Regions from separate parts of the Pseudooceanicola aquaeponti genome, predicted to be linked through region 2. Evidence: riboswitches for the same ligand, from Rfam matches in the RefSeq annotation. Region 2 holds a riboswitch; the other holds the start of a gene.
What was found. A riboswitch is a leader RNA that binds a small molecule or an ion and turns the genes downstream of it on or off. The one in region 2 is predicted to bind cobalamin.
Positions count from the first base shown of each region.

Region 1: linked by a shared signal. The riboswitch ahead of ACRARE_RS07935 (aromatic ring-hydroxylating oxygenase subunit alpha) and the one ahead of ACRARE_RS02185 (TonB-dependent receptor plug domain-containing protein) in region 2 are both predicted to bind cobalamin.

Region 1 is NZ_JBPAXY010000003.1:251,664-262,138, forward strand. It holds gene ACRARE_RS07915 (S8 family serine peptidase) at 1-945, shown strand, start outside; gene ACRARE_RS07920 (hypothetical protein) at 1,077-1,574, shown strand; gene ACRARE_RS07925 (hypothetical protein) at 1,785-2,198, shown strand; gene ACRARE_RS07930 (FAD-binding oxidoreductase) at 2,273-3,355, opposite strand; gene ACRARE_RS07935 (aromatic ring-hydroxylating oxygenase subunit alpha) at 3,352-4,587, opposite strand; cobalamin riboswitch at 4,701-4,911, opposite strand; gene metH (methionine synthase) at 5,258-9,046, shown strand; gene ACRARE_RS07945 (5-methyltetrahydropteroyltriglutamate--homocysteine S-methyltransferase) at 9,289-10,413, shown strand.
Region 2 is NZ_JBPAXY010000001.1:442,621-453,095, forward strand. It holds gene ACRARE_RS02150 (ABC transporter ATP-binding protein) at 1-729, opposite strand, end outside; gene ACRARE_RS02155 (SRPBCC family protein) at 918-1,445, opposite strand; gene ACRARE_RS02160 (FAD-binding monooxygenase) at 1,972-3,885, opposite strand; gene ACRARE_RS02165 (MarR family winged helix-turn-helix transcriptional regulator) at 4,041-4,517, shown strand; gene ACRARE_RS02170 (hypothetical protein) at 4,558-4,911, shown strand; gene ACRARE_RS02175 (copper chaperone PCu(A)C) at 5,014-5,643, shown strand; gene ACRARE_RS02180 (SCO family protein) at 5,732-6,325, shown strand; cobalamin riboswitch at 6,456-6,670, shown strand; gene ACRARE_RS02185 (TonB-dependent receptor plug domain-containing protein) at 6,810-8,654, shown strand; gene ACRARE_RS02190 (ABC transporter substrate-binding protein) at 8,654-9,469, shown strand; gene ACRARE_RS02195 (FecCD family ABC transporter permease) at 9,466-10,449, shown strand; gene ACRARE_RS02200 (ABC transporter ATP-binding protein) at 10,446-10,475, shown strand, end outside.

The DNA.
Region 1 (10,475 bases), on a different contig from region 2:
GCCCTTGGCCTGGTGGCGCAGATGTTCGTCCTGCCGCGCGGCCTGAGCCTGGCCGAGGCGCGCGCCCGTGTCCTGGCGGTGGCGCCCGCGACGCGGTTCGACTGGCACCAGCTTTATGGGTTCGCGGGCGGCACTCCGCGCCTTTACGCGGCATCGCTGGTCGGCGCCGGGGCGACGGGCTGCGCGGTGCCGGGCGGGCCCGCGATCGGCATGATCGACGGGCCGGTGGCGACGGGCCATCCGGCGCTGGCGGGGGCCTCGGTGCGGGTCGAAAGCCTGTTGGACGCGGATGAGCGTCCCGCTGGCGCCGATCACGGCACGGCGGTGGCGGCGCTGATGGTGGGGCAGGATGCCTCTGGCGCGCTGCGCGGGCTGGCCGCCGGGGCGCGGCTGCACGCGGTGACCATCTTCACCGGGCGCGGCGGCGCCGAACGGGCCGATGTAGAGAGGGTGGCGGCGGCCATCGACCGGCTTCTGGCCCTCAGGGTGCGGGTGATCAACCTGTCGCTGGCGGGCCCGCCCAACCAGGCGCTGGCGCTGGTGCTGTCGCGCGCCGCCTCTCAGGGGGCGATCCTGATCGCGGCGGCGGGCAATGACGGCGGGCGCACCGGCTGGCCCGCCGCCGCGCCGGATGTGATCGCGGTGACGGCGGTGGATGCCGCCCGCAGGCCCTGGGCCCGGGCCAACCACGGCCCCGAGATCGAGCTGGCCGCGCCGGGCGTCGACATCTGGGCGGCGCGCGGGCAGGGGGGCGGCGCCTATCTCAGCGGCACCTCTTACGCGGCGCCCATCGTCACCGCCCTGGCGGTGCATCTGGGCGCCGGGCGGGGCCTGTCCCTGGCAGAGCTGCGCGCGCGACTGCGCGCCACGGCCCAGGATCTGCCGCCCGCCGGGCGCGACACCGGCACCGGCTGGGGGCTGGTGCAGATGACGGGCTGCAATTAAGGCCAGTTTTCAGAGGTTTGTGAGATTTTCAATTTTTTTTCGCGCGGATCTTTGAACCGCGCGATCCCCGGCTCCGACCTATGTTCGTAACCCGATGACGGGGAACGCAACATCTTCAGGAGCCTTTTCCAATGACTTTCTTCAGCAAGATTACCTTCGCCGGTTTCGCCGCCCTCGCCACCCTCGGCAGCGCCGGGGCCAGCCAGGCCGCCAGCTTCCCCAACTGGGGCGCCTGCCAGGCCTATGTCGCCGCCGCCTGCCAGCAGAACGCGACCGACCCCGGCAGCTGCATGGCGGCGGGCACCCAGGCCTGCAACAGCCTGCACCCGGTCCGCTCGGCCCAAAGCGAGGCCTTCCGCCGCATCGTCCTTCAGCGTGCCGGTGACAGCCAGTACCGGTTCCGCATCGAGTGGATGACCAGCTATCGCACCGGTGGTCCGGGGGGCAGCGACGACAGCGGCGGCACGGGTGGCGGCACCGGCGGGGGCTGGGGCGGCAAAGATGGTGGCAATGGCGGCGGCGGTGCCGGTGGCTTTGCCGGTGGCGGCGGCGACCTGGCCCCGCCGAACAACGGCGGCGGCGGTGGCGGCGGTGGCTTTTCGGGCGGCAGCGGCGATCTGGCCTGGTAGGCCTGCGTCAGACGCGGCGCCAGGACGACAGAGCGGGGCGGTTCCTTCCGGGGCCGCCCCTTGCCATTTCGGCGACACCAGGGCGCGCGGCCCCGGCAAAGATTGAACCCGCCGCGCGGCCCAATCGACCAACCCCTAGAACGACCGATCACACCGCAGACATCCCGGGCGCGACCGCCGGTCCGCTGCCCCGCAACCAGGAGAGACCCCATGTTCGCCACCCCCCGTGCCGCCATCCTTCCCGCCCTGCCGCTGATCCTGGGGCTGCTGCCCCAGGGCGCCCTTGCCAGCCCGGGCAATCTGCCCGGCTGGGTGGCCTGTCAGGCCGCCATGCAACTGGTCTGCCAACAGGATCCGACCCATGCCGACAGCTGCCTGGCCACGGGCCTCAGCACCTGCAATCTGCTGCTGGAAGAGGCGCCCGCGCCCGGTCCCGCCGCCACGCCCACGCCGCTGCCCCTGCCGACACCGCCCAGCGGTCCGGGCGGATTGCTGGCCGCCACGCCGGGACCGGGGCCGAAGCCCCTGCCGTCCCCTCTGCCAAAGCCCCTGGGCGTGCCGGGACTGAAGCCGCTGCCGGTGCCGCCCGGGTCGCCGGTCGGCCCTCTGGTGCTGAAGCCCTGAGCCCGGATCGAAGGCCGAAACGCCAACGGGCGGCCCTGGGGCCGCCCGTTGTCATTTTTGCAAAGGGGCCAGGCTCAGGCCTCGACCTCGACCTCGCCGATGGGATGCGAACAGCAGGCCAGGATGTAGCCCTCTTCGATATCGTCGTCGGTGATCCCGCCATTGTGGACCATATGCACCTCGCCCTTGGTCTTGCGCACCTTGCAGGTGCCGCAGACGCCGAAGGTACAGCCCGAGGGGATGTTCAGACCCGCGCCGCGGGCGGCGGCCAGGATCGTGTCGGTCTCGGCACAGGTGGCGGTGACATCGGAATTGGCGAAGCGGACCTGCGCCTTGGTGTCCTCGTCGGGGATCACGTCGTCTTCGGCGTAATCCTCGGCCTGGGCGGGCGTCGGCGCCTGGAAGCTTTCCTGGTGATACTTCTCCATGTCGTAGCCCAGGCCCTGAAGGGCCTCGCGGACCGCCTGCATGAAGGGCTCGGGGCCACAGCAGAACACCTCACGCTCCAGATAGTCGGGCGCGATCAGGCCCAGCATCAGCTGGTTGAAGAAACCCTCGTAGCCGATCCAGGGCCGGAAACGGTCGCTTTCCTCGACGACCCACTTCAGCTTTAGCTGATCGGTGCGCGAGGCCATGTGTTCCAGCGTCTCGCGGAAGATGATTTCCGAGGGGCGCTTGGCACAGTTGACGAAGACGATGTCGCAGGGCCGCCCGGTGTCGTAGAACCAGGTGGTCATGGATTTCATCGGCATAATGCCAGAACCCGCCGAGATGAACAGGTACTTCTCGGCCCGGTGATGGTGGCTGGTGAAGGTGCCGCCCGGCGCCGTCGACTTCAGCTTCATCCCCGGTTTCAGGTTGTCCAGCATCCAGCGGGTGCCGATGGATCCTTCCTGCGCCTTCACCGTCACCGTCAGGCACAGCGGCCGCGAGGGCGTGGAGGAGATCGTGTAGGTCCGATAGAGCGGCCCCCCCGGCACCGGCAGTTCGAGGGTCACGAACTGGCCGGGCAGGTAGGAAAAGATCGACCGGTCTTCGGCGGCAAAGCTGAAGGTGACGACATTGGGCGCCTCGGGCAGCACCGCGACGCATTCCAGCATCGCGGAGCCGTCCCAGGTGTTGATCGGCTGGGCGAGGGTACGGTTGGGAACGTTCATTCCGCCGCCAGCCTTACCGGATCAATGCGGTTGCCCAGGGTGGTGCAGTACCAGTTGACGAATTGCAGCACGCCATCCTCGTGGGTGGCCGAATAGGGGCCGGGGACATAGGCGGGCGAATTGATGCCCTGCTGGTTGTCCTCGACGACCTGGCGGTCCTCGTCGTTGGTGTGTTCCCAGACGGTCTTCAGGTTCTCCAGGTCGTAATCCACGCCCTCGACCGCGTCCTTGTTGACCAGCCAGGTGGTCTGCACCTCGGTTTCGGTCGGGCTGATCGGGGTCACGCGGAAGGTGATCGAGTGATCCGACAGGAAGTGGTTCCAGGTGGTGGGATAGTGGAACTTCAGCAGCGTCCCGGCATCCAGGAAGGGCACACGACCGAGGCGCTTTTGCACTGCGATCTTGCCGTTCATGGTGTAGCTTTCGGCACCATCCAAGAGCGGCATCCGGGCGATGCGGTACTGGCCGTCCTCGGCCATCTGGAAGCGCGAGGGGGCACCGGCGCCTTCCAGGCGCTGGAAATGCGCCTCGACCTTGGGCGGGAAGGTGCCGTCCTGGCTGACGCCGGTGATCGTCGGATCCTCGGGGTAGGTGCGGCAGAGCGAGGGGTGGTTGCCCGCGCAGTGATAGCACTCGCGGTTGTTTTCCCACACCAGCTTCCAGTTGCCGTTCTCGACGATGGTCGACTGGAAGGCGACCTTGGCATTGGCCAGGTCGTGGACGTCCAGATAGGGGGTGACGGTGGCGGCGAAGGCGTCGAAATCGGGCGCCTCGTCGGCCAGGCAGATATAGACCAGACCCGAGACGACACGGCAGTTCACCGGCTTCAGCCCATGGGCGGCGGCGTCGAAATCGGGGCCCATGTCGCGGGCCCACAGCAGGCGCCCGTCCAGCTCGTAGGTCCACTGGTGGTAGGGGCAGACCAGCTTGGCCACATTGCCCGAGGCGCCCTTGCAGATGACCGACCCGCGGTGGCGGCAGGTGTTGTGGAAGGCGCGGATCTCGCCGTCCTGTCCCTTCACGATGATCACCCGGTAGGGGCCGACCTTGTGGGTGACATAGCTGCCGCCCTTGGGCAGGGCCGCGACGGGGGTCGCGAACAGCCAGTCGCGATACCAGATCGTTTCCATGTCCAGATCGAAGATCTGCGGATCGGTATAGAACGCCTGCTCGAGGGAATGACCGGGCGTGCGCCGGCTGAGCATGTCACGTGCCTTGGCCTGAACGTCCATGGCGAGCCTCCTTGACCGGGACGCACCCGGGGTAACTGGGACTGGACAACGGGGCACGGCACGAGATCCCACGAGGACGCAAGGGATCCGATGCCGCCACCACCGCCGCCCGCGGTTTGGCGTGATGCGGGGCTGGTTTCCGGGCTTGATCCACCGGGGCTGAATTGCCCCGACCTTCCACCGCCTTCCCGGACCCGTCCTGTCCGGTGGCCGCTGGCAAAAGGCCCTGCGGATCTTACCGTTGCGGGGGCAGCGCCGGTCTTGCACCGGCTTCCCAATTCTCGTCCCCCCGGAAGGCGACGCACCCAACATCTTCTTTCGGAAAATAGACCGGGCGCGACACCGCGATCATGCATTTGCGACATGGTGTGCGCCGGAAGAGACCTCGGGAAAATCCACGGGCCCTTGCCCCGTCGAAATGCGCCATCGACCCGGCAGGATGCGACGCGAAAGGACGCCCTGGCGCGGGATCGGGGGGCTGGGCGGCCCGGTCGAACGTGCCGCGCCGCAGAATCGGCGCGCGGACGGGGCAGGCGGGGCTGGAACATGAACGCCGCTCATATTCTCCATGCCTTATATGAAGTGGATGATCTGTTTGGCCGCGCGTAAGGAGGGGGCTCCGGGCAGGCCCTGTCGGCTGTGCCCTTTCTTTATGCAGGGTCCAGGTTTCATGTCCGCCGCTTCGCTTCGCCACTCGCCCGTTTTCGACCAGATCCGCGCCGCCGCGCGCGAGCGTATCCTGATCCTGGACGGGGCCATGGGCACGGCCATTCAGGATCTGGGCCTGGCCGAGGCGGATTTCCACGGCCATGGGGCGGGCTGCGGCTGTGGCTGTGCCCTGCCGCCGGGGGCGGAGAACGACCGCCCGCAGAAGGGCAATAACGACCTGCTGAACCTGACCCGCCCCGAGGTCATCGAAGAGATCCACCTGAATTACGCCCGCGCCGGGGCCGATATCGTCGAGACCAACACCTTTTCCTCGACCACCATTGCCCAGGCCGATTACGGCATGGAAGAACAGGTGCGGGCGCTGAACGTCGTGGGCGCGCGTCTGGCGCGCCAGGCGATGGACCGGGCCGAGGCCGAGGACGGGCGCCGCCGCTTTGTCGCGGGCGCGCTTGGCCCGACCAACCGCACCGCCTCGATCAGCCCGGACGTGAACGACCCGGGCTACCGCGCCGTCACCTTCGACGACCTGCGCCGCGCCTATGCGGAACAGGCCGAGGCCCTGCTGGAAGGGGGCGCCGACCTGCTGCTGATCGAAACCATTTTCGACACGCTGAACGCCAAGGCCGCGATCTTTGCCTGTGAAGAGGTCTTTGCCGCCCGGGGCGAACGGGTGCCGGTGATGCTCTCTGGCACGATCACCGACCTGTCGGGGCGGACCCTGTCGGGGCAGACGCCCACGGCCTTCTGGCATTCGGTGCGCCATGCAGAGCCGCTGAGCGTCGGGTTGAACTGTGCCCTTGGTGCCGATGCCATGCGCCCCCATATCGCCGAGCTGTCGGGCGTGGCCGATACGCTGATCTGCGCCTATCCCAACGCGGGCCTGCCCAACGAGATGGGCGCCTATGACCAGACGCCGGAAGAGATGGCGGCGCTGATCGGCGGCTTTGCCCGCGACGGGCTGGTCAATATCGTCGGCGGCTGCTGCGGCTCGACCTATGACCATATCCGCGCGGTGGCCACGGCGGTGCAGGACTGCGCCCCGCGCCAGATCCCGGCGCATCGGCCCCTGATGCAGCTTTCGGGGCTGGAGCCCTTCACGCTGAGCAAGGACATCCCCTTCGTCAACGTGGGCGAGCGGACGAATGTCACGGGCTCGGCCCGCTTCCGCAAGCTGATCACCAACCGCGACTATGCCGCAGCGCTGGAGGTGGCCCGCCAGCAGGTCGAGAACGGCGCCCAGATCATCGACATCAACATGGATGAGGGGCTGATTGACTCGAAACAGGCGATGATCGAGTTCCTGAACCTGATCGCGGCAGAGCCCGACATTGCCCGGGTGCCGATCATGATCGACAGCTCCAAATGGGAGGTGATCGAGGCCGGTCTGCAATGCGTGCAGGGGAAATCGGTGGTCAACTCGATCTCGCTGAAAGAGGGCGAAGAGGCCTTTCTGCATCACGCGCGCCTGTGCCGCGCTTATGGCGCCGCCGTGGTCGTCATGGCCTTTGACGAAAGCGGGCAGGCCGACACCGAGGCGCGCAAGGTGGCGATCTGTCAGCGCGCCTACCGCATCCTGACCGAAGAGGTGGGCTTTCCGCCCGAGGACATCATCTTCGACCCCAACGTCTTTGCCGTGGCCACCGGCATTGAAGAGCATGACAACTACGGGCTGGACTTCATCAAGGCGACGAAACGCATCACAGAGACCTGCCCGCATGTCCACATCTCGGGCGGGGTGTCGAACCTGTCGTTCAGCTTCCGTGGCAATGAGCCGGTGCGCGAGGCGATGCACGCGGTCTTCCTGTATCACGGCATCCAGAACGGCATGGACATGGGCATCGTCAACGCGGGCCAGCTGGCGGTCTACGACCAGATCGACGCCCGCCTGCGCGAGGCCTGCGAGGATGTGGTGCTGAACCGCACGCCCGCCAATGGCAACTCCGCCACCGAGAACCTGCTGGAAATCGCGGAAGAGTATCGCGGCCAGGGCGGCGCCAAGGGCCGCGAAAAGGACATGTCCTGGCGCGAGCTGCCGGTCGAGAAGCGGCTGGAACACGCGCTGGTCAACGGCATTACCGAGTTCATCGAGGCCGACACCGAAGAGGCGCGCCAGGGGGCCGAGCGTCCGTTGCACGTCATCGAAGGGCCGCTGATGGCCGGGATGAACGTTGTGGGCGACCTCTTTGGCGCGGGCAAGATGTTCCTGCCGCAGGTGGTGAAATCGGCGCGCGTCATGAAACAGGCCGTGGCCGTTCTGCTGCCCTACATGGAAGAAGAGAAACGCCTGACCGGCGGCGATCAGCGCCAGGCGGCGGGCAAGGTGCTGATGGCCACGGTGAAGGGCGATGTGCATGACATCGGCAAGAACATCGTCGGCGTCGTCCTGGCCTGCAACAACTACGAGATCATCGACCTGGGCGTCATGGTGCCCGCAGAAAAGATCCTTCAGGTGGCCCGCGACGAAGAGGTCGACGTGATCGGACTGTCGGGGCTGATCACCCCCTCGCTGGACGAGATGGTGCATGTGGCGTCTGAGATGGAGCGGCAGGGCTTCGACATCCCGCTGCTGATCGGTGGGGCCACCACCTCGCGCGTGCATACCGCCGTCAAGATCCACCCGCGTTACGACGAGGGGCAGGCGATCTATGTCACCGATGCCAGCCGCGCGGTCGGGGTGGTGTCCTCGCTGCTGTCGAAACAGGTGAAGGCCGAATATGTGGCCAATATCGCCGCCGAATATGCCGATGTGGCCGAGAAACACGCCCGCGCCGAGGCGGCCAAGACGCGCCTGCCGCTGACGGCGGCACGGGCCAATGCCTTGAAGATCGACTTCGACGGCTACGCCCCCGCCAAACCGGCCTTCTTCGGCACCAAGGTCTATGACGACTGGGATCTGGCCGAGCTGGCCCGCTATATCGACTGGACCCCTTTCTTCCAGACCTGGGAGCTGAAGGGCGTCTATCCGAAGATCCTGGAGGACCCGAAGCAGGGTGAGGCGGCGCGCGCGCTGTTCGAGGATGCCCAGGCGATGCTGGCACGGATCATCGACGAGAAGTGGTTCACGCCCCGCGCCGTGGTGGGATTCTGGCCCGCGAACGGGCAGGGCGACGACATCACTGTCTGGGAAGACGAGGGGCGGGCCGAGGAAAAGGCCACCTTCTACACCCTGCGCCAGCAGACCAGCAAACGCGGTGATCGGCCCAATGTGGCCCTGTCGGATTTCGTCGCGCCGCAAGGGGTCAGCGACTACATCGGCGGTTTCGTCGTCACGGCGGGGGTCGAAGAGATCGCCATTGCCGAGGCCTTCGAGGGCAAGAACGACGATTACAGTTCGATCTTGGTCAAGGCCCTGGCCGACCGCATGGCAGAGGCCTTTGCCGAGCGGATGCACGAGGTGGTGCGCACCAAGCTGTGGCCCTATGGCGCGGACGAGCAGTTCACGCCGCAAGAGCTGATCGGTGAACCCTACGCGGGCATCCGCCCGGCGCCCGGCTATCCGGCCCAGCCCGACCATACCGAGAAGACGACCCTCTTCGATCTGCTGGATGCCACCGAGGCCACCGGCGTGGCGCTGACGGAAAGCTATGCCATGTGGCCGGGGTCCTCGGTCGCGGGCCTCTATATCGGCCATCCCGACAGCTATTACTTCGGCGTCGCCAAGGTCGAGCGCGACCAGGTCGAGGATTACGCCGCCCGCAAGGGGATGACCGTGGCCGAGGCCGAGCGCTGGCTGGCGCCGATCCTGAACTACGTGCCGGGGCAGGGGGCTGCGGCCATCGCGGCCGAGTGATCCGGGGCCCGGGATGTCCGGGCGACAGCGCAGGATAAAAGACCCCGGGGCCACTTGGCGCCGGGGTCTTGCCGCTGTCCGAAGGGTGGGGTGCATGTATCCATAACGCCATGAAAATATGACTGAAAACGGCGTTTTCACGGGGTGAGGCCTTTCATCCCCCGGGGATTTCTGGGACAATGTATGCATCCAAGACGATTTGCTGCGGCCCCCGGGGCCGCCCCTTCAGGTTAGGACACCGGATGAAAGACGAGACCCCCAAAAGCGCGCTGAAACCGCCGTTCCGCGCCGATCATGTCGGCAGCCTGCTGCGCCCGACCGCCATTGCCGAGGCCCGCAAGGCCGGTGTCACCGGCGAGGCCCTGCGCGAGATCGAAGACCGCGAGATCCCGGCGCTGATCAAGATGCAGGAAGAGGTCGGCCTGAAGGTCGTGACCGACGGCGAGGCGCGCCGCGCCTTCTGGCACTTCGACTACATGGGGATGCTGGACGGGCTGGACCTGGTGCAGCGCGACCCCGAGGCGGGTATCGCCTTTCACGGGGTGAAGACCCCGCCCACCGTGTCGACCATCACCGGCCCGCTGGATTTCCCCGCCGATCACCCGATGCTGGCGCATTTCAAGTTCGTGGCCGAGCACACCGGCGTCTGCCCGAAGATCTCGATCCCCGGCCCCTCGGCGGCGCATTTCCGCACCGCCCCCGAGGATATCTTTGTCGACGAGTACAAGGACCCCGAGGCCTTCACCGCCGCGCTGGCCGCCTGCTGGAAAAAGGCCGTGGGCGCCTTCTACGACGTCGGCTGCCGCTATCTGCAACTGGATGACATCTTCTTTGCCTACCTGGGCGATCCCAAGCACCGCGCCCTGTGGGAAAGCCGGGGCCAGGATCCCGACTGGCTGATCAACCGCTATGCCTGGATGCTGAACGAGGCGATCAAGGATCGCCCCGCCGACATGACCATCGGGATGCATATGTGCCGCGGCAACTTCCGCTCGACCCATGCCGCCGAAGGCAGCTACGAGGCCGCGGCGGATGCGATCTTCAACCAGGCCGATGTCGATATCTACTTCATGGAATACGACACCGACCGCGCCGGAGGGCTTGAGCCGCTGCGCCTGCTGCCCAAGGGCAACAAGCGCATCATGGCCGGGTTCATCACCACCAAGACCCCCGAGCTGGAGCCGATGGACCAGCTGAAGAAGCAGTTCGAAGAGGCGTCGAAATACGTCGACATGGATCAGCTGGGCATCGCGCCGCAATGCGGTTTCTCCTCGACCGAAGAGGGCAACGCGGTCACCTTCGACGATCAGCGCCGCAAGCTGGAGCTGGTGGTGAAGGTGGCCGAAGAGCTGTGGGACGACGCTTGAGGCGCGATCCCCGAGAGCCGAGCCCGGCGGCTGCGGGCCTGGCCCGCGCCTGCTGACGCGGC
Region 2 (10,475 bases):
GGCGGGGATCTGGGTCAGCGGCTCGCGCAGATCGACCGTCAGTCCCTTGCAGCCCAGGCGGCGCATCAGGTCGGCGGTCTTCTCGACCATCAGGATTTCGCCGCCCCGGATGACCGCGACGCGGTCGGCCATGGCCTCGGCCTCCTCGATGTAGTGGGTGGTCAGGATGATGGTCACGCCCTGCTTCTTCAGCTCGGCCACCACGTCCCACATTTCCTTGCGCAGGGCCACGTCGACGCCCGCCGTGGGTTCATCCAGGAACAGCACGCGCGGCTCGTGCGCCAGGGCCTTGCCGATCAGCACCCGGCGTTTCATGCCGCCGGACAGTTCGCGCACCCGGTTGGCGCGCTTGTCCCACAGCGCCAGCTTGCGCAGCACCTCTTCGACCTTGGCCTTGTCACGCGGCTTGCCGAAGACCCCGCGCGAGAAATGCAGGTTGGATTCCACGTAGGAGAAGGGCTCCAGGTTGATCTCCTGCGGGACCAGGCCGATCAGCTTTCGCGCCTCGCGAAAGTCGGCCTTGATGTCGTAGCCGCCCACCTTGGCGCTGCCAGAGGTGGGTTCGGTGATGCCGCACAGGGTCGAGATCAGCGTGGTCTTGCCCGCCCCGTTGGGGCCGAGCAGGGCCAGGATCTCGCCCTCTTCGATGTCGAGCGTGACGCCTTTCAGCGCCTCGAACCCGCCATCATAGACTTTCCGCAGATCGCGGATTTCCAGGATCGCTGCCATGCGGCCCTCCCCTCTATCTCGGTTGCGCGGCCTGCCCTGGGGCAGGACCGGAAAGGCAAACGGGCCCCCGGGGGCCCGCCGCTGTGGCATCAGGTAGCCCGGGCCGCCCCGGGTTTCACTGTGCCATTTCACACAATCGTGTCGCACCTCTTCGCGCCACGCCCCGGGCGCAGCGGCGACCAGGCGTCCTACTTGCCGCGCAAACGCGACAGCCAGCCCTTCTTCTCGGCCTCCGAGACCGGGGCCTCGTCTCCCTCGACCGCCTCGCCCTCGGCGGGGCCTTCCAGCACCTCCTGGAAGCGGGTGAAGAACTGATCGGCCATCTTCTTGGCGAAACCGTCGACCACGCGCGAGCCAAGCTGCGCCAGCTTGCCGCCCACCTTGGCCTCGACCTCGTAGCTCAGCTCGGTGCCCTCTTCGACCTCGGTCAGGCGCACCTTGGCACCGCCCTTGGCGAAACCGGCGGCGCCGCCCTTGCCCTCGCCCGCCAGGGTCAGGGCCTCGTTCTCGGTGATGTCAGAGACGGTGACCTGGCCCTTGAAGGTGGCCTTCACCGGGCCGACCTTCTGCACCACCACGGCGGCGAACCCCTCTTCGGGGGTGCCGGTCACCTCTTGCGCGCCGGGCACGCATTCCTGAAGCACCTCGGGCGAAAGCAGCGCCGCGAAGACCGTTGCCTTGTCCGCGCGGATCACGCGGCTGTCACTCATTTCCATGGGGCGCCTCCTGTCGTTCCTGCCGGGCAGGCTAGTGGAATCGCGGACCGTTGAAAAGTCAGTGGCTGCGCGGACAGGTCGGAAGACACGCGGGGTACAAGCTGTCCGGACCGGCGGTGGGACTTCCGCCGGTCCGGGTCCCGGGCTACGCTGTGGGTTGCGCGGGATATCGCCCGGGGAGCTTGTGAGCCGGATCGACACATCGGTGTGTGTGTGTCGGCTGTGCCGACCCGGCTCCTGTTCTGCGGCGAAAAGACCTTGCGGTGTGTGTGTGTCGCGCCGCCGCTCCGTCGCCGGATCCGGCAGCCTGTGAGGTGTTTTTCGCCGGGATCCCCTCGCCCCGGCACAGGGTGTCGGGCGTCTACCGCAAGGCGGATCCTGCCCCCATATCTGACGGATTCAACTCATCTTTTCAGGTGCTAATTCGTGTCAGCCGAAACGCCGAGGGATAGGCCCCCTAGCCAAACGGATAGGTGACGCACCCCGGCGTCAGGCCCCGGGGCCTGACCACCGGGGCCGGGGTGGCCTAGCGCCCCGGGGCGGGGCGGAAGATACCCATCAGGAAGGCCGTCAGCTCGTCCACCCCCTCCAGCGGCAGCACATGGGCCACATGCTGATCGGGGCGCACCAGCACCATAGCGCCCTGGCGGCGGTCGATGCCGCGGGCGTCGAAGATGTCCGGCCCGGCCTTCAGGTCGGGGCAGAAGACCTTCTCCTGGTCGATCAGCCCGTAGCGGCCCTTGCCCGGGCGCAACAGCGGATGCAGCTGCGGCAGGTTCAGGCTGCGGTGGCCCTGTTGCAGCACGGCGCGCAGGTCGAGGACGGAATCGATATCCGCGCCCTCGGGCGTGATCTGCCGCAGGGCCGCAGACGGGTCACGCTCCAGCCGGTCGCAAAGCCGCCACAGGGCGCTGTCGGACCGGGTCGGGTCGGCCTGGTCGGCGAAGGCAAAGAGGCGCCAGCGCCCGTCGGCCTGCACCACGTGGCCCAGGTGCATCGGCTTGGCATCCGCCAGCCGCACCACCGGGGCCGAGTGGAAGCGCATCCCGATGTCAAAGCCCGAGGCCAGGGCCTGATGGCTGTCGGCCCCGACCAGCCGCGACGGCGCATAGCGGATCGCGGTGCCGGCGGTAAAGCGGCCATGTTGCTGGAAATACTGCTGAAAGACCGCCGGATCGACGCCCTCGGCGTCCTCTTCGCCAGTCTTCGGGCGGGCGCTGAACATGGTGGCCAGCTCTCGGTCGAAGTCGATCAGCATCTGGGCCACGCCCTGGCGCTCGTTGGAATAGGTCTCCAGCAGCGAGGCATCGGCCTGGCCGCGCAGCACGGCGGCCAGTTTCCAGCCCAGGTTGAAGCCGTCGCGCATCGACACGTTCATCCCCTGCCCGGCCTTGGGGCTGTGGGTATGGCAGGCGTCCCCGGCGATGAAGACCCGCGGCGCCCGGTTGGGCGCGCCGTCGTCATAGCGGTCGCACAGGCGCTGGCCGATCTCGTAGACCGACCACCAGGCGACCTCTTTCACGTCGATCGTATAGGGATGCAGGATCCGCCCCGCCGCCGCGATCAGGTGATCGACCTTCAGCCCCTTGTCGCGGATGCGTTCCTCGGGCGAGAGCTTGTCCAGCTCGATATAGAGGCGGACCATGTAGCCCCCCTCGCGCGGGATCACCAGAAGGTTGCCCTGGTCCTGGGAATGCACCGTGGCCTTCAGGCGGATGTCGGGGAAATCGGTCACCGCCAGCACGTCCATCACGCCCCAGGCCTGGTTCGCCGCGTCGCCCTTCAACTCGCGCCCGATGCTCTCGCGCACCTTGCTGCGGGCGCCGTCGCAGCCCACGACATAGCGCGCGCGCAGCTCCTCGACCTCGCCCGCGCGGGCGGGGTCGGTGCTTTCGACGCGCACCAGCAGCGGGTGCTCGCAATCGTCGTCGCGCACCAGATCCACCAGGCGGCGGTTGTAATCGGGGATCACCGGCGCGGGGCCCTTGGCCATCCGGTCAAGGAAGCGGTCATGCACCCGGGCCTGGTTCAGGATCACATGGGGGAACTCCGACAGCCCCTCTTCGGTGTCCTGGATCCGCCCCGAGCGCGCGATGCGCGAGGGATCCGCCGGATCAGGTTTCCAGAAGGCGGTTTCATTGACCCAATAGGCCTCGCGGGCGATCTCATCGGCGAAACCGAAGGCCTCGAACATCTCCATCGAGCGGCAGGCGATACCATCGGCCTGGCCGACCATCAGGCGGCCCGGCTTCTGTTCGATGATCCGGGTGGTGATCCCTTCGAAGGCGGCCAGCTGCGCGGCCAGGACCAGACCCGTGGGCCCGGCGCCGACGATCAGCACGTCCACCTCGGCGGGCAGCGGGCGATGAACCGGGGTCTCTTCCACAGGATGGGCGATCGTCGGATCGCCGGGGCGGAATCCGTTCAGGTGAAACTGCATCTCTCCTCCCAGAGCATGAAGCCATCTTTTAGTAAGCTGACATATGATATGCACACTATCTATCTTTGGTCAAGAAAATGATGTGCCCACATATCATATGCGTTAGACTGCCCGGACCGGGGTGGGCACCGGGCAAGACATGAGGAGGGACACCTATGGATATCAGCGCGATGGCCGGGCATCTGATCCGGCGGCTGCATCAGCATTCGGCCGCGGTGTTCCAGGCGCAAACCAAGGCGGCGGGACTGGATCTGACGCCGGTGCAATTCGCCGCCCTGGGCGCGGTGCGCGACTCGCCGGGCATCGACCAGGCGGGAATCGCCAGCCGCATTGCCTATGACCGGGCCACAATCGGCGGGGTCATCGAACGGCTGGTGCTGAAGGGCCTGCTGCGGCGCGAGGTCAGCGCCACCGACCGCCGCGCCCGCTCGGTCCATCTGACCGAGGCGGGGGCCGAGACCCTGGCGCGCGCCCTGCCGGTGGTGGTCGCGGCCCAGCCCGAGATCCTGTCGGGCCTCACGGAGGCGGAGACCGCCCAGTTCCACGCCCTGGCGCGCAAGGTGCTGAACAGCCTCGATGCCCCCGAAACGCCCAGACCCTCCCCTGCGTCAGAAGGAGGCGCCCCGCGCTGAGGGACTTCCCCGGCGCGCCGCAACCGGCTAGGAACGGGGCATGAGACCCGCAACCGGCCGCCTTCTGTCTGCTGTGCTGCTCACGCTTCTGCTGGCGTGGGGCGCGCTGCTGTCGGCCGCGCATATGGCGCCCTCGGCCGACGAGATGGCCCGGGCGCAAAGCGTGCTGGCCCTGGATGCGGGCTATGAGTCGCTGTGCGACGACGAGGCGGGGATGGGGCATCACTGCCCCTTCTGCCACGCCCTGCCAAAGGCAGAGCAGCCCCGGCTGACCGGGGCGGAAACCCGTCTGATCTTCGCCCTGGCCACGCCACGGACGGGCGATCAGGTCGCCCCCGCGCTGCGCGGCGCCCGCGCCAATGCGCCCCGAGCTCCTCCGGCCCTTTCTGTCTGACGTACCGGCCCCCAGGGCCATCCCACAGCACGGCCCCAGGGCCGTCCAGACATCCCGCGCGGACCGAGGGCAAAGCCCCGGCGCGCAACCGGAGACATGACAGTGACCAAATTCCTTCTTTCCGCCGCCACCCTGTCCACCCTTGCCCTGACCGCGCTGAGCGCCCCCGCCTGGGCCGATGCCATGCGCACCCCGTCCGCCGCGCTGAGCGGTCAGGCCATGGCCCGGATCGCCCAGCCCGCCCGGGCCGAGGCCGCGGCGCCGCTTATGCAGGTTGCCGACCAGATGGGCGCGGGCAGCCCCATGGGCCTGGGCCATATGTCCGTCATGGCGGGCGACCTGGAGCTGACCGGCGCCTTTTCCCGCGCCACCCTGCCCAATGCCCCGGTCGCGGGCGGCTTCCTGACCATCACCAATAAGGGCACCGAGGATGACCGCCTGATCGGCGCCGAAAGCGTCGCGGCCGGGCATATGGAAGTGCACGAGATGGCCATGGAAGGCGACGTGATGCGGATGCGCGAACTGGCCGACGGCCTGCCGATCCCGGCGGGCGAGACCGTCACGCTGAAACCCGGCGGCTTCCACATCATGTTCATGGACCTGCAACAGCCGCTGGTCGAAGGCGAGACGGTGCCGATCACGCTGGAATTCGAGAAGGCGGGCAAGGTCGAGGTCAGCCTGATGATCGGCGCGCCGAACGCCAAGGGCGCCCATGCCCACGGCATGAACTGACCCGGCCCTTTCCACGATTGCCCCCGCCCGCGCGCAGCCCGGGCGGGGGCCGCAGGGTCCACTGACCGACAGAACAAGGAACCTCCCCATGACCTCGAAAAAAGCTGCCATCATCGGCCTGTGGGTCCTGGCCGGGGTCGCGCTGATCCTCTTCGCGGCCTTCCGCCTGCTTCAGCCGATGCTGAACCGTACCCTGGCCGACGAACTGGGCCGCGGCGACTATGTGCTGACCACCACCACCGGCGAGACCTTCACCGAAGACAGCCTGGTGGGCGAGCCGACCGCCGTCTTCTTCGGCTTCACCCATTGCCCCGAGGTCTGCCCCACCACCCTGGGCGAGATCGCGATCTGGCAGGAAGAGCTGGCCAGCACCAACCAGACGATCCGCACCTATTTCGTCACCGTCGACCCGGAACGCGATCAGCTGGACCAGCTGCGCGACTATGTCTCCTGGGTGCCGGGGGTCGAGGGCGTGGCGGGGGATCCCGAAGAGGTGGCCAAGGCGATCAAGGCCTTCCGCATCTACGCCCGCAAGGTCGATCTGGAAGACGGCGATTACACCATGGATCATTCCGCCTCGGTCCTGCTGTTCGACGCCCGCGGACGGTTCTTCGAACCGATCGGCTATCAGGAAGACTATGACCGCGCCGTGGCCAAGATCCGGCGGATGCTGAACGGCTAAGCCCCGGGCGGGGCCCTGCCCCAGGGCCCGCCCCCTCCGGCACCCGGCCCCCGGCACGCCCCCCCTGTGGCCGGAATGCCGATATTGTCCCCCGCCTGTCGCGGCACTCTTGCCGAAAGGGCAGCGCTGCTCTAGCAAGACCGGGCTTCGGTCCGGCCCTTTCCGGGGGCCGGTGAATAGGGAATGCGGTGCAGAGGGTCCCCCTCTCAGGCCGCAACTGCCCCCGCAACTGTAGGCGGAGAGCGACACCGGACCATGTCACTGTGCCCCGGAAGAGGGGTATGGGAAGACCCGGTGAAGCTGTGACCCGCGAGTCAGGAGACCTGCCGAGGCCGATCACCCTGTCCGGGCGCGGGGCGCGCACGTGGCAACGGACCTTTCCGTCGTGGTGGCATTCAGCAACCGCCGCGGCAGGGTCTTTCCCTTCCAAGGCTTCTCCACAGGCTCCGCCCGGGATCACGCCCCGGGTCCGAAGGGACATCTCATGACACCTACCCAGGCCGCGCTGTCGCGCACCACCGCCCTGACCTCCGCCGCGCTGATGATCGCCCTGGCCACCCCCGGCCAGGCCCAGGAGGTCTTCGACCTTGACGCGATCACCGTCACCGCCAACCGCGAAGAGACCGAGGTCGACCGCTCTGGCTCAACCGTCGAGATCGTCACCGAGGAAGAGCTGCGCGCGGCGGGCAGCGTCCCGGTGGCCGAATATCTGAACCGCCTGCCGGGCGTCACCTTCAGCTCGAACGGCGGCCTGGGCAAGACGACCACCCTGCGCATCCGGGGCGCGGGCGGGGCCTATATCGGCGTCTATATCGACGGAATCGACGTCAACGACGCCTCGAACACCGATATCCAGTTCGACTTCGCCTCGCTGACCACCGCCGACATCTGCCGGATCGAGGTGCTGAAGGGCGCGCAATCGGCGCTTTACGGCTCCGAGGCGATTGCCGGGGTGATCAACATCACCACCAACACCGCCACCGAACCGGGCCTGCATCACCGCTACAACCTTGAGGTCGGCAGCTACAACACCGCCAAGCTGGCCTTCAACAGCGCCTATATGACCGAGCGCGGCAAGTTCGCGGCCACCATCGCCCATATCCGCACCGACGGCTGGTCGGCAGCGGACGAAAACGACGGCAACACCGAGGCCGACGGCCACGAGGCGACCCGCCTGTCCTTCTCGGGCGAATACGACCTGACCGACACGCTGACCATCGGCGCCGCCGGCTTCTTCCAGACCAGCCTCAGCGACTATGACGAATCCGGCCCCGTCGACGGCACCCCCGACGAGGAAAGCTATGCCGACGAATACGCCCTGCGCGCCTTCGCCCGCTTCGAGACCGGCGCCGTGCAGCACGAGGTCGCGGCCAGCTATTACGTCATCGACCGTGGCGTGAAGGGCACCAACGGCTGGGGCCCCTTCGAATATCCCTACATGGGCGAACGCAAGACGCTGGCCTATATCGGCCGCGCCCCGATCGCGCCCACCGTCGATCTGGCCTTCGGCGCCGATGCCACGCGCGAGATCTACACCGGCAGCTCGGACAGCGTCGACCATGACATCTACGGCGTCTACGTCGAGGGCAACTGGACCCCGAACGACAGTTTCGACCTGGTCGCCTCGCTGCGCCATGACGACCATTCCAGCTTCGGCGGCAAGACCACCGGGCGGCTGGCCGGCGCCTGGCGCCCGAGCGAAGACCTGATCCTGCGCTTTGCCGCCGGCACCGGGTTCCGCACCCCCTCGCTCTATCAGCTGTTCGACGGCTGGTCGGGCAACCCCGACCTGCAACCGGAAACCTCGGCCAGCTACGAGATGGGCGTCGAGAAACGCTTTGGCGACAGCGCCTTCGTCAAGGCGACGCTGTTCTACACCGAGATCACCGACCTGATCCAATATGCGGGCGGCGCCTATCGGCAGGTGCCGGGCACCAGCACCATGCAGGGGCTGGAGCTGTCCACCGGCTGGGAGCTGAGCGGCACCATGCGGCTGACGGCGAACTACACCTTCACCGACACCGAGGATGCCTCGGGCGCGCGCCTGGTCCGCGTGCCGCGTCATGAGGTGAACATCGGGCTGGATGCCGATCTGACCGACCGCCTGACCACTTCGGTCAGCCTGACCCATGCCGAGGACACCGAGGCCTATGGCGGCGGCAAGCTGGGCGATTACACGCTGGTGAACGCCACCCTGGGCTATGACCTGAACGACAGCACCACCGCCTATCTGCGGGTCGAGAACCTCTTCGACGAAGAGTACCAGACCGCCAAGGGCTACGGCACCTCGGACCGGGCCTTCTACTTCGGCCTGCGCGGTCGCTTCTGATGCTGCGACGCGCCGCCGCCCTTGCCCTGCTGACCGCCCTGGCCCTGCCCGTGGCGGCAAAGGAGGCGCCGCGGCGCGTCGTGTCGATGAACCTGTGCACCGATCAGATCGCCATGCAGCTGGCCGCCCCCGGCCAGCTGCACTCTGTCTCCTGGATCGCCCGCGACCCGCGCAGTTCCGCCATGGCCGAAGAGGCGCTGGCCTATCCTGCCAACCATGGCCGCGCCGAAGAGATCTGGTTGATGAAACCCGACCTGGTGCTGTCGGGCACCTTCACCGCCCGGGCCAGTGTCGAGATGCTGAAACGCCTCGGCACCCGCGTGGTCGAGGTGCCCCCGGCCTATAGCCTGGACGACATCCCCGACCGCATCCGCACCATCGGCGCCGCCCTGGGCCGCGAGGCCGAGGCCCGCGCGATGATCGCCCGGTTCGAGGCCCGCCTGACCGCCCTGCGCGCCGAGGTCGGCCACCGCCCCTCTGCCGCGATCTACTATGCCAACGGCTATACCACCGGCGACCGGACCCTGGCGGGCGAGATCCTGATCACCGCCGGTTTCGACAATATCGCGGGCGACACCATGGGCGGGCACCTGCCGCTGGAGCTGCTGGCCATGGCCGACCCCGACGCCATCATCACCGGCACCCCCTATCCCGGCGCCTCACGCTCGGAAGAGGTGCTGGCCCATCCGGTGGTCGAGGCCCTGCGCGCCCGCGCCGCTTCGCGCGCGGTCACCGACAGTGACTGGATCTGTGGCACCCCCTATGTTCTGAAGGCGATCGACGATCTGGCCGCCTTCCGGAAAGGACTGGAATGACCCGTCTCTTCGTGGTCCTCGTGACCCTGGTGATCCTGCTGGCCCTGGCCACGCTGATGGTGGGACCCGCCGAGGCAGGCCTGGCCGCCTCTGTCCGCGCCCTGCTGGGCGAGGGCGGCCCGCTGGTGCTGGTGATGCAGGAAATCCGCCTGCCCCGCATGTTGCTGGGCCTGATGATCGGCGCCTCGCTGGGCCTGTCAGGCGCCGCGTTGCAGGGCTATCTGCGCAACCCCCTGGCCGAGCCGGGGCTGATCGGCATTTCCTCTTCAGCCGCGCTTGGCGCGGTGATCGCCATCCAGACCGGCCTGGCCGCGGCCTTTGCCATGGCGCTGCCGCTGATGGCGCTGGCCTTCGCGCTGCTGGCGGTGGTGATCCTGCTGGCGCTGGCGGGCACACGGCGGGGCGACACCCTGACCCTGATCCTGGCGGGGATCGCCATTTCGGCCACCTCGGGCGCGCTGACGCAGCTGGTGCTGAACCTCTCGCCCAACCCCTTCGCCACCTCGGAAATCGTCTTCTGGCTGATGGGATCGCTGGCCGACCGCTCGATGACCCATGTGGCCCTGGCCGCGCCCTTCATCGCCCTTGGCCTGCTGCTGATGGCGGGGCTGGGCCGGTCGCTGGACGCGCTGACCCTGGGCGAGGATGCCGCCGCCTCGATGGGCGTCAACCTGACCCGGCTGCGCCTGCGGGTGGTGATCGGCACCGCCTGCGTGGTGGGCGCGGGCACCGCCGTTGCGGGCGCCATCGGCTTTATCGGCCTGGTGGTGCCGCATCTGCTGCGCCCCTTCACCGGCCACCGGCCCGGGCCCCTGCTCTGGGCCTCGGCGCTTGGCGGGGCGGCCATGCTGCTGGCCGCCGACGTGGCGGTGCGCCTGCTGCTGCCGGATCGTGACCTGAAGCTGGGGGTGCTGACCGCGCTGGTCGGCGCGCCCTTCTTCCTGCACCTGATCTGGCGCAACCGGAGGGCGCGGGCATGACCCTTCTGAGCGTCGATGACCTGTCC